Teredinibacter turnerae T7901: one gene and its partner. Each later gene encodes a partner of the first gene's protein in a complex. Links are inferred from orthologs where the notes say so. Each region holds a gene or a part of one and is shown in the gene's direction. Other genes may lie near its edges. The genes, in order: smc and TERTU_RS10940.

Region 1 (6,817 bases):
ATGCTTAGCAGCCTGCTGACCGGCTGGCGGGGGAATGCTGAGTCTTGCCGATGAGTTTGCTTAAACTTGTAGCTGCATTGGTATAATCGCGCCGCATAAATTGACTATAAAGGTATAGAAACCTTAATAAGGGGCACCCCGTGAAAAATCTGTTTTCTCTGTGCGTTGTTGTTTGTCTGGCGTTAAGCGCTAAAGTGCTGGCGTCCATCGGCGCTGTTGAATTTGACAGTGAGCAGGAGCTGGCCCGCTATCAAGGGTTGGTGCACGAGCTACGGTGTCCGAAATGCCAGAATCAAAATCTCTCTGATTCAAACTCGGAAATTGCTGTAGACCTGCGCAACCAAGTTGCACGGATGGTCGGCGAGGGTCAATCTAATGAACAGATAAAGGAATATATGGTCAATCGCTACGGCGATTTTGTGCTGTATCGCCCGCCAATGCAGAAAAACACGCTCGTGTTATGGTGGGGGCCTTTAGCCATGGTAATCGTCGGTTTGGGTGTTTTTCTGTTCACAGTGTTTCAGCGACGAAAGCTGGCTGCGGCAGTTGAGAACCCTGAGCCGTATGCTGTTGAAGACTATTCTGAAGAAGATGCGACGCAACGCGGGCATGATCCGCAATAATGACAGCTGTCGGAATAATAAGTGAGTTGGGGAAATAGGGGAATTTCGTGGAAATAGCATTTTGGCAGGGTTTTTTGGCGCTGAGCGCTTTGGCTGCCGTATTTATCTTGTGGCCGACCGTTTTTGTACGTCGTGAGAAGAAAAAAGAGCTGTTGCAGGATGCGCGTGCTGATGTGAATCAAGATGTTTTTTTGGAGCATGTGAAAGATCTGGAGGAAACTCATTCCCGGGGAGAAATAGGCGAATCTGAGCTGGAAGAGCTTAAAGTCGATCTCGAGCGCACCCTGGTTGCAGATAATGAATCAATTGCTATTGATTCCGATAAGCCAATTATTGCGAGTTTTCGCAGCCGTTTGCCGGTGTTGGCTTTAGTTCTGGCGGTACCCTTATTGGCGTTGGGTATCTACAGTATGGTTGGTGCGAAAACTGACTGGGAGATCTACCGTCTTGCGATGGCGCGTGTAAACAGTGGTTCGATCGAAGAGGCCAACGCTATAGGTGAGGAGCTTATTGGTGAGCTTCAGGATCGCCTGGAGTCGCGTCCAGATAATAGTCAGAATTGGTATTTGCTTGGTGCTGTTGCTGGCGAGTTGGGCGATTACGACGAAGCTGTGCGAGCCTACCGACGCGTGTTAGAGCTGGAGCCAAATGCGCCGCAGGTTATTGCAGAGCTTGCCCAGGCACTGTTTATGCGCGCCGGCAATACCATCACGCCGGAGGTTAGCAAAAATACTCAACTGGCACTGCAACTCAACCCTAACATGCCCACGGCTCTGGGGCTCGCCGGGGTGGAAGCTTTCCAATCCGGGGCTTACCAGGAGGCAATCGACCACTGGTCGTTGGCGGTGAAGCAGCTGGACCCTGCATCCGCGGCTTCAAAAGCACTAACCTCCGGTATCGCCCGGGCTCAGGTGGCGCTGGAAAAGTCTGGGGGTAAAGCGCGCAAATCGGGCAAGGCAGCTGTTGTCGACCCCAAAATTACCGTGTCAGTCAGCTTCGACGACAATGTTGTTAGTCCCTCACCTGAGGATCAGGTCTTTATCTATGCGCGAGCCTGGCAAGGTCCGAAAATGCCCCTAGCGATCAAAAAGCTAACTGTGGCAGACCTGCCTATCCAAATTGTGTTGGATAAATCTGCAGCGATGGCACCGGGAATGGATCTCAGCAGTTTTCCGCAAGTGGAAATAGTGGCGCGTATCACCGGTTCTGGTAGTGCGATTCCGCAGTCCGGCGATTGGCAAGCCAGCGAAGGGCCTATAATTGTTGCAGAGCAAAAAAATGCCGTGGTGCTGAAAATTAGCGAGCAGATTCCCTGATTTTACTGTCACTTTGCCTTCTAAGTGCCCGAAATTAAAAGAGAAAGTCGGGCACTGTTGGCGTTAAAAATTCCTATCTTGCTAATGCTTCCACACTGTTAACTGTGTAGAATCGTCCGTTTTCCTCGCTGAATGACGAGCGTCTTTCGAGTTTTTGCAGGTTTCCTAACGTTATGCGTCTGAAATGTATCAAACTGGCCGGGTTTAAATCCTTTGTCGACCCCACCACGGTGACCTTCCCGAGCAACCTGTGTGCGGTGGTGGGCCCGAACGGCTGTGGTAAGTCGAATATTATCGACGCTGTGCGCTGGGTTATGGGGGAGTCATCGGCGAAAAACCTGCGTGGTGAGGCGATGACAGACGTTATTTTTAACGGTTCTGGCAGCCGTAAACCCGTGGGGCAGGCGTCTATCGAGCTGGTTTTTGACAACAGCGATGGCACCATTCGCGGTGAATTTGCCGGCTATAACGAAATATCGGTTAAGCGTAAAGTTACCCGCGAGAGCCAGAATTTCTACTATTTGAACGGCAATAAATGTCGTCGTCGTGATATCACCGATATTTTCCTTGGCACAGGCCTGGGTCCCCGCAGTTACGCGATCATCGAGCAGGGCATGATTTCGCGTCTTATCGAGGCAAAACCAGAAGAATTACGGATTTACGTAGAAGAAGCGGCCGGTATATCCAAGTATAAAGAGCGTCGCCGCGACACCGAAAATCGCATGCGGCGTACTCACGAAAATCTCGAGCGATTAACCGATATACGCGAAGAGTTAGATAGGCAATTATCCCGCTTGCAGCGTCAGGCGCAAGCCGCAGAAAAATATACCGAATACAAAGAAGAAGAAAGGCAGGTAAAAGCCCGGCTGCAAGCGCGCAAATACCAGAATCTCCATGACAAGGCCGACACCAAAAGCGGGCAGATACGCGAGCTGGAGTTGAAGGTTGAAGCCCAGGTGACGGAACAGGTTCGTGTCGATTCGTCAATTGAAAAGTTTCGCGAAGCGTTTACTGAGAAGAGTGATGCCTTTAGCGAAATTCAGGGCCGATTTTACGCTATCGGCTCCGATATAACCCGTGTCGAACAAACCATCAAGCACGCCGAAGAGCGCGACAGGCAATTACAGGTCGATATCGAGCAAAACAACCGCGATTGCCAGGAAGCGGAAGAGCACCTGGCAGCCGATGCAGCAAAAGCGGAAGGTTGGGAAGCCGAGTTGTTGGAGATTCAGCCGGAACTCGAAGATATTCAGCTCAACGAAGAGGAGTCGGCCAATATTCTGGCTGAGGCGGAAGAGGCCATGCAGGAGTGGCAGCTGGAGTGGGATCAGTTTAACCAGCATGCTGCTGCGCCGCGTCAGCAGGCCGAAGTCCAGCAATCGCGCATTAAATACCTGGAGCAGGTGCAAACGCGACTGTTAGAAAGAATAGAGCGGCTCGAAAAAGAGCGCGACAACCTCGATATTGGCGATTCCCGCGAAGAAATCGAGATGATGGATGAAGAACTGGCGACGCTGGAGCTGACCATTGAAGACAGCAAGCTCGAGTTGGAAACCGTCTCCGAAACCGTTACGACTGCGCGCGACGCCCAGCACAGTTTTACCGAGCAAAGGGATCAGCTGCGCTCAGAATTGCAGGCGGCGCGTGGACGCCACGCCTCCCTGGAGACCCTACAGCAAGCTGCACTGACAGATAGCGACGGTGAAACCACGGCCTGGCTGGAAAGCCATCAACTTAACGGCTTACAGCGTTTGGGTGAAAGTCTGGAAGTCGAGCCCGGCTGGGAAACGGCTGTCGAAACCGTGCTCGGAGCATCTCTGCAGGCGGTTTGTGCGCAACGTTCTCTGGACAGCCTCTCCGACTCCCTGGCGCAATTTAGCAAAGGCGAGCTGGTGCTGCTCGATAGCTCAGTATCAGTGCCTGTCGGCACTGGTGATCTGGCTGGCAAGGTCAGCTCAGCAGTAAGTCTGAACGGCTTGCTGGCCGGTATTTATGCCGCTGACGACCTGGCTGCAGCACTGGCAAAACGCTCCCAGCTTACTGCCGGTGAGTCGGTTGTAACGCGCGATGGGATCTGGTTGGGCAGCAACTGGGTAAAAGTCGCGAAGGATACCGATGGCGCCGCCGGTGTGATTGCCAGACAGCAGGAACTGGAGTCGCTGGCAGAGCATATTGGAATTCTCGAGTCTCAGCTTGAGGAGGTGACCGATGGCCTGGAACAAAGTCGGGAGCAGCTGCGCAATGCGGAAGAAAAACGGGAGACATTGCGTAAGGATGTCGATCAGCAAAACCGCAAGTTCACTGAATTAAAAACGGCACTTGGCGGTAAAAAAGCCAAGGTCGAGCAGGTGCTCGAAGGGCGTCAGCGTGCGCAACGGGATATTCAGGATGCGCGCACCCAGATGGATGCCGAAGGTGCGAACCTGGTAGATGCACGCACGCTGTTGCAAGAAGCGATTCTCGCCATGGAGGAAGATACGGAAAAACGCGAAACCCTGTTGCGTCGGCGCGACGATATCCGGGGGCGTCTGGATAGTGCACGTCAGAAAGCGCGTCACGATAAAGACCGCTCGCACGAGCTGGCGATGCGCCATCAGTCATTGAAAACACAGGTAGAGGCGACCCGACAGGGTATTCAGCGGTTGCAAGACCAGATGGCCCGGATGCTGGAACGCCGCGAAACGCTGCGAATGGCTTTGGAAGAAACTCGTGAGCCAGTTGAAGAGCAGAAGCTGGAGTTGGAAGCGTATCTCGAAAAGCGTATCGCTGTTGAGGCTGAAATGGGCGAATCCCGCCGTGCGGTAGAGCAGGTGGAAGGCGAGCTGCGAGAAGCCGAGAAAGCCCGGCACGCATTTGAGGGGCACATCGGTGAATTGCGCACAAGTCTGGAATCAGCGCGACTCGAAGCGCAAACACTGCAAGTTCAGCAACAGGGCTTGGTGCAGCAGCTCACTGAAATGGAATTTGATCTGGAGGCGTTGCTCGAGAACCTTCAGGAAGGGGACACCATTCCTGATCTGGAGGAGGAGCTGGGTAAAATAGGCAACCGTATCAGTCGTCTTGGCCCCATCAACTTGGCCGCTATCGACGAATATAAAACGGAATCTGAACGCAAAACCTACCTGGACGCTCAGAACGAGGATTTGCGGGAAGCCTTGGAAACGCTCGAAAATGCGATCAAGAAAATCGATCGCGAAACCCGAACCCGCTTCAAGGAGACATTCGATCAGATTAACAGCGGGTTGCAGGAGCTGTTTCCCAAAGTATTTGGTGGCGGACACGCCTACCTGGAACTCACCGGTGAGGATATGCTCGATACGGGTATCGCAATCATGGCGCGGCCGCCAGGCAAGAAAAACAGTACCATCCACTTGTTGTCCGGTGGTGAGAAAGCGCTCACAGCCATCGCTCTTGTGTTCTCCATATTCCGCTTAAATCCAGCGCCTTTCTGTATGCTGGATGAAGTGGATGCGCCGCTCGATGACGCTAACGTGGGGCGCTATGCCCGCATGGTGGAAGAAATGTCGAGTCAGGTGCAGTTTATCTATATCACCCACAATAAAATTGCGATGGAAATGGCGCATCAGCTAATGGGGGTGACGATGCACGAGCCGGGTGTATCACGCATGGTGACAGTGGATGTTGAGGAAGCGGCTGAACTGGCGGCGGTGTAACACTGTCGTAACCAGATCGCCGGGGTATAATTTAACGAATGACTTGTTAAGAGGAAGATGATCCGAATGCGGGATTGGTTGACCGTCATTATTATTCTTTTAATTGCGGGTATCACACTCGATGCTTTTCGCCGTATGCGACAGGCGCGCCGTGAGAGCATAAGGCTTTCCAAAAACGCGGCACTGGCAGACAAAGAAGACGTGCGGGAGAGCTCCAGTGAGTTCCCAGGCGGCGGGCCCAGGGTGGTTGGGTATCGCGATGAAGGCGATGCGCAATCGATTACTGAAACACTGAAGCGCAAGCACCGGGAGAAGAAAACCACTGTGGGGGCACCCAACAGGATTCCTGAGCAAGTCACGCTTAATCTGGACGAGCATGTTCCGATGTTGATGGACCCGGTGGATTCCCCAGAGGACGACGAGAACGAGCCGCTGGAACCGCAACTCGGTGATCTTGCCAACCTGGATGACTCGGTAGAAGCCGAGGAGCGACCGCATATATCAGAGCCTGAGCCAACTGCAAAGAAAAAGACAAAACGCGCCGAGAAGGCAATGCCAGACGATGATCAGGAGGCGGCGCGAGCGCCGGACGAGGTGCTGATTATTAACGTTATGGCCAAAACGGGGACCAGGTTCGACGGGCAGTCGTTGCTGGCGGCGTTGATGTCCGCAGATATGAAGCTGGGCGCGATGGATATTTTTCACCGCCATTTGCGCGAGCATGGTGATGGCCCGATTCTATTCAGCCTGGCGAATATGGTGGTACCGGGTACGTTTAATTTATCGGCCATGGCGGATTTCCAGACGCCCGGTGTCAGCCTGTTTCTGAGTCTCCCCATACCCGACGACACCTTGGATGACGATGAGCTGGACGGCTTAAGTATCCGTGCTTTCGACACCATGGCTGGCACCGCCAAAGCGCTCGCGGCGGCTCTGGATGGTGAGCTCAAAGACGAGAATCGCAGCGTAATGACGCAGCAGACTATCGAACACGCGCGTCAGCGGGTAGTCGAATACGAACGCAAGCGCAAACTCGCGCGAGCCTAGGTTGGCCCGCGCGGCTTACTCCTTATTTTATGGCTGTGCGCCGCTGGCAGTTAATCCTGTATCAGCCGCCAGCCGATACTTTAGTAAGATGGTTTTATCACAAAACCTGGATACCGGTTTAAACACCCATGGCAGATAGTCAGGTCCCCTCCGAAGC
Region 2 (5,630 bases), 820 kb from region 1 along the record:
TTTTTGCGGCAGCTGCACTCCCGATAACGCAGAACGCAGCGAATACCAGCCCAATAAAACGCACATGTTTTAGCATGGATATAAAGTCTCTAATGGTAGGTCGTTAAAATTAGCGCCATTCGGAGTGGCGTTTTTTGACTGTGAGCGCAGGCACAATCAACGCGGTCAATATACCTATGATGATCAAACCTGCGCCATACAGCATGAACTTAACGCTGGTATCACCCTTGATATTTTCATTTTCGGCGATAAGCACATCATTTTGCGTTTGCAGTAATTGCTGGCGTTCGAGCAGCTCGGTGTAGCGTTTTTCCAGATCAATAGCGCCGGCAGAGAGGGTTTTTATGTTCTGCAGCTCTTCTGCCATTTCCCGCTCCGCGCTTTGTGCGCTATCGCTGGTTTGTTGCAGCGTTTGAGCTTGCTTTTTTAAATTGCTGACTTCCTGTTGCAGGCGCGCATTTTCTTCGTTGGCGCGCTTCAGTTGCGATTCCATTTTCGCGGCGACGCGGCTTGCCGTCTCATTCTCTTGTAAATACTGGCTGCGAATCCATCCTTCGACGCCTTGTGGCGTGCGTACCTTTACCCATTCTTCGGAACTGCCGGCCTCCAGAATAGTCAGGGGTGTACCACTGCGTATACCCTTGTTTATGATGCGATACTCGTTGCCTTCGCCGCTGCGCAGCGGCACGTGCAGAATATCGGTGACGTATTGTTGTTCGTCTTGTGCATGGGTAGAGATAGAAAGCAGCACACTACCTGAAACAAGGGTGGCTAAATATACGCAATTCCTTAAACGTTGTTTCAGACTCATGATCGATTCCCGTCGCGCTCGTTTATGGCAGTACTTTTTTGAATGGCTTAACCACCACTTTGGCATAGACACCTGCGTCTATGTAGGGGTCGGTGTCTGCCCAGGTTTGCGCGGCTGCGAGCGATTCAAACTCCGCGACAATTAAGCTACCGGAAAATCCGGCTTCGCCGGGGTTCTCGGCGTCTATTGCCGGGTGAGGGCCAGCCAGAACCAGGCGCCCCTCGTCGCGCAGTGCCTGAATGCGTTCAAGATGTTTGGGGCGGACGGATAGGCGCTTCGCGAGGCTGTCTTCAATATCTTCACTTATTATGGCGTATAGCATGGTGGTATCCCCTGTTTTTATTAGTTGCGATGGCTTATTGGCAGTCTATTACGCCGATGGTTCGGCGTTGTTATCTGTTTTTTCGCTGGGATCGACAAAAACGTCCTCCAGACTCAAGCCTGCCAGCGCCTTGATTTGGCGAAACAGATAGAAGAGTGCGCCGAACAAAACAAGCATCGATGGAATGGTAATTACCGGAAGGCTTAACGCCGTCATGGTGCCGAGCTCCGCGTTAAACTCTTCTGTGCCTGGTGTGCTGACCAATACAATTTTAGCCAATACGTAGTTCAACACCGAACTCAGCAAAAAAGAGCCTGCAATCATGTAGGAGGCGTACACCAATGTACGTTCAAATGCCGCCCGGTTACCGCGCTCTTCCAACGCGTGATGCACTTTATCGGTTTGCAAAATGGCGTCGTTAAACAAAAAAGTTTTTACTAAAGGGTAGGGGGTTTTGAGCGATATCAGGGTGGCGGCGCCAAACAGCAGCGGAATCGCGGCTTCTTTGATCGCAATATATTTTGGGTCCAGTTGGAGCAGGCTCATGCCGCCAGTCAGAATCACACTGAGCACACCAAAAGCGGAGAAAAAGTTGACCTTGCGGGTGCGGACGAAATCATAAATTCCGTAAACAATCGGAAACGCCAGTGCAACTATGAGCCCGAGTTTGGGGCCGAGGTAGTCTGCACCGCTGAACTTTACCAGTATCACAGTAGGGATAATGACGTTGATCAGCAGGTTAACAAAAGGGTTTTCTTTTTTATCGGTCTTCGCCATGGTTCAACAACTCCTACTTGGTAGGCGCGAATGCTAACAGGAATGGCATGCACTGTTAACTCGAAATCCGCCAGCACCTGGCCGACAGTTTCCGGTACACTCGAACTTTCAATAAGTTTAAGACAGGCATCATCTTTTGCAGGTTTATGATCTTCACAGCCACAGCAGCCACTCGGATGGTGTTCTCAGCCCAGTTGAGCTGGTGGTGCGGGCAAAATCCAAACAAGTGGATGTATTGGCGCTTACCGATCACGATACGGTGAGTGGCCTTGAAGCGGCAGCAAAACAAGCCACAATTGAAGGTATCGACCTTATCCCCGGTATTGAGTTCTCGAGCCAGTGGAATGGTTGCGGTGTTCATATTGTAGGCTTGTCACTGGACCTGGGTTTGCCAGACATTCATGCCGCGGTTGCAGATGTTCAGCATCGCCGTCAGCAGAGGGCTGAAGCCATCGCTGAAAAACTCGCTAAAGCGGGGATAGCTGGCGCACTTGCAGGGGCAACCGATCTAGCGTGTGGCGAGACGCTGGGGCGCCCACATTTCGCACGTTATCTGGTACGGGAAGGTCACGTGAGCAATGTGAACCAGGCGTTCAAGCGGTATCTGGGGGCAGGGAAGCCGTGCGATGTGAAGAACGTATGGCCGTCTGTTGAGGAGGTCGTCCACTGGGTGGTGTCAGCCGGGGGGATCCCGGTACTCGCGCACCCTGCAAAATACAAAATGACGCGAACCAAGCTTTGCCGCCTCGTCGATTGCTTTACCGCCAGCGGTGGATTGGCTTTGGAAGTCGTAAATGGCAGGCAGGCTGTCGGAATGGCAGATAATCTTGCTAAAATCGCAATCCAATATGGCTTGGCCGCTTCAATTGGAAGCGATTTCCATCTTCCAGACCAACCCTGGCAGGAGCTCGGCTGCAGCGGCAGCTTGCCTGCGCAGGTGAGGCCTGTATGGGAACTTTGGTAAGGCGCAAGCCCGAATACTTTGAGCAACAAGGAAAACGAATGGCGCAGTTTTTTTCAATCCATCCGGAAAACCCACAAGCGAGACTTATCAGCCAGGCTGTCGACATCCTGCGGCGAGGTGGTTTGATTGTGTATCCGACGGATTCAGCATACGCGCTGGGCTGCCATATTGGCGACAAGCTCGCGCTGGACCGGATTCGCGCGCTCCGTCAGCTGGATAAACATCATAACTTCACCTTGATGTGTAGGGATCTGTCCGAGCTGGCGAACTACGCTCGCGTAGACAACACGGCCTATCGGATTATTAAAAGCCATACGCCCGGGCCGTTTACATTTATTCTCAATGCCACCTCCGAGGTCCCCCGGCGGCTGCAACACCCAAAACGTAAAACGCTCGGTATGAGGGTGCCAGACAACGCTATTGCACTGGCTCTGCTGGAAGAGTTGGGTGAACCACTAATGAGCAGCTCGTTGATTTTGCCCGGTGACACATTGCCGCTCACCGACCCGTACGATATCCGCGATACCCTTGAGCATCAATGCGAGCTGGTTATCGACGGTGGCTTTTGCGGTCTTGAGCCCACCAGTGTGATTGATCTCACCGGCGATGAGCCGCAGGTTATGCGCGAAGGGTGCGGCGATATCAGCGACTTCCGCTGATTCTTCAACGGTCAGCGCTAGCCTGCCAGCCAAAATTGGGCATGGCGCGCGATCTACTGAGCAGCTGCTAGGTCTATCATTTTCTCTGGCGTAGCTATAGCGGCATGAGTGCCGCTATAATGCGCGGTCATTTTTTTAGTTACACTTGAGGATTACTCTTGTCGGGAGTTGAAACACACGAAATTGCCAGCGCGGAGCCCGTACCCGTTGCTGAGCACGAGCAACACCCGCCGCAGGGAGAGCCACACCCGGAACAGGAAGAAATGCCTTTTGCGATAGTGCAGGGCAAAGCGTTTACCCAGATTCCCAAAGACCTCTACATCCCACCTGATGCACTCGAAGTTTTTCTCGAGGCGTTCGAAGGTCCCCTCGACTTACTGTTGTATCTCATCCGAAGGCAGAATCTTGATATTCTGGAAATCGACGTTTCAGAGATAACGCAGCAATATGTGACTTACGTCGAAATGATGGAGGCGATGCAATTCGAATTGGCAGCGGAATATCTGGTGATGGCAGCGATGCTTGCGGAAATCAAATCACGCATGTTGTTGCCGCGCTCATCGGAGGGCGACGAGGAAGAGGAAGACGATCCGCGCGCAAATCTGATTCGGCGCTTGCAAGAGTACGAACGCTTTAAACAGGCGGCGGAGGACATCGATTCTCTGCCTCGCCTGCATCGCGACACGCATATTGCCAAGGCTCAGGGGCCCGATAGAAACCTTACCCGTCCGGACCCGGATGTGGACCTGAAAGAAATCCTGGTAGCGCTCGCCGAAGTCTTGCGCCGCGCAGATATGTTCGAAAGCCACCACGTGGAAAAAGAAAAACTGTCGACGCGCGAGCGGATGACCCAGGTGCTCGACAAGCTTTCCGGGCAACAATTCGTGCCTTTTGTGAGCTTGTTCAGTGTCTCTGAAGGGCGCCTGGGCGTGGTTGTGACATTCCTCGCTGTTATGGAATTGATCAAGGAATCGCTAGTGGAAATCGTACAGACTGAATCTTTCGGCCCAATTCACGTTAAGGCACGATCTGAATAAAAGCAATGAGTCACGAAATAGACCAATTAAAATTTATCGTTGAAGGCGCCGTTTTGGCGGCGGGTGAGCCAGTAACACTCGATCGCTTGCTCACCCTGTTCGATGAAAACGAAACCCCCACAAAAGACGCGCTGCGCGAGGCAATCGCTGCTATCCAAACCGACTGCGAAGGCCGAGGTTTTCAACTTATCGAAGTTGCGAGCGGCTACCGATTTCAAGTGAAAGAAGACTTGGCTGTATGGATAAATCGCTTGTGGGAAGAAAAGCCGCAAAAGTACTCGCGTGCACTGCTGGAAACTCTCGCACTGATTGCCTATCGCCAACCCATTACTCGTGGTGATATTGAAGAAGTGCGTGGGGTGGCGGTGAGTAGCCATATTATTAAAACGCTGGCAGAAAGAGATTGGGTAAAAGTGGTAGGCCATCGGGATGTCCCTGGCCGACCTGCGCTTTACGCTACAACCCGGCAATTTCTCGACTACTTTAATTTGAAGAGCCTCGACGAACTACCCACGCTTGGCGAGTTGCGTGATATAGACAGTCTCAACGAAACACTGGAATTCGATAGTCTTCCACCTGAAGTGCAGGAAAGTGTAATGGCGGCGGCTAATGCGGCTGAACATGCAGAGGGTACCGTGCCGGAGGGTGAGTCGGCCGATGGCACAGAAACTGCCGACGATACAGAAAGCACAGAAGGTGATAACGATACTGACGGCGCTGGTAAGGACGCATCTGGAGAGGAGCGGGTTTCGGATATTGACCTAGGCGAACCAACAACTGATACCGAAAATATGCCCTCTGCGGACGAAGATGATGCTCAGCATATCGAGCCAACTGCGCATGAGGACAGCGCCCCGAATGAACTAGATAACGATGCTGCCCGCAGCATAGGCGACGAAGGTGAAGACGATTCGTCTCTAGTGGGTGATTTCGATGAGCACGCTGAGATCGCCAATGTCCCGTTCGCATCGGAAGACGATGCTGAGCAGGAGTACGATCTTGGAGGGTTGTTCCCAGAGGACGGCGGCTCGCAGGACTATGAGGACCGCGATAAAGTCGA

What was found.
Region 2: the proteins of smc (region 1) and TERTU_RS10940 are in contact, whole or in part, in a crystal structure (PDB 3ZGX), measured with the Bacillus subtilis proteins. The link is inferred for Teredinibacter turnerae T7901 from one-to-one orthologs.

What each region holds. Positions count from the first base shown.
Region 1 is NC_012997.1:1,921,586-1,928,402, forward strand. Bases 1,717-5,813 are described here. They hold smc (chromosome segregation protein SMC), read left to right. Parts: upstream 1,717-2,112; coding sequence 2,113-5,613; downstream 5,614-5,813. Other genes in these bases: ccmI (c-type cytochrome biogenesis protein CcmI), read left to right, coding at 1,717-1,939; zipA (cell division protein ZipA), read left to right, coding at 5,680-5,813. In the rest of the region: TERTU_RS08350 (cytochrome c-type biogenesis protein), read left to right, coding at 141-623; more of ccmI, read left to right, coding at 671-1,716; more of zipA, read left to right, coding at 5,814-6,660; NAD-dependent DNA ligase LigA, read left to right, coding at 6,789-6,817. UniProt on the Bacillus subtilis protein: Required for chromosome condensation and partitioning.
Region 2 is NC_012997.1:2,745,019-2,750,648, reverse strand. The notes cover bases 2,721-5,630. They hold TERTU_RS10940 (segregation and condensation protein A), read left to right. Parts: upstream 2,721-3,691; coding sequence 3,692-4,570; downstream 4,571-5,630. Other genes in these bases: scpB (SMC-Scp complex subunit ScpB), read left to right, coding at 4,576-5,630; TERTU_RS10945 (L-threonylcarbamoyladenylate synthase), read left to right, coding at 2,913-3,533; TERTU_RS10950 (PHP domain-containing protein), read left to right, coding at 2,721-2,874. Outside these bases: TERTU_RS10970 (peptidylprolyl isomerase), read right to left, coding at 1-76; TERTU_RS10965 (TIGR04211 family SH3 domain-containing protein), read right to left, coding at 110-811; TERTU_RS10960 (YciI family protein), read right to left, coding at 834-1,133; TERTU_RS10955 (VC0807 family protein), read right to left, coding at 1,182-1,910; more of TERTU_RS10950, read left to right, coding at 2,047-2,720. UniProt on the Bacillus subtilis protein: Participates in chromosomal partition during cell division. May act via the formation of a condensin-like complex containing Smc and ScpB that pull DNA away from mid-cell into both cell halves.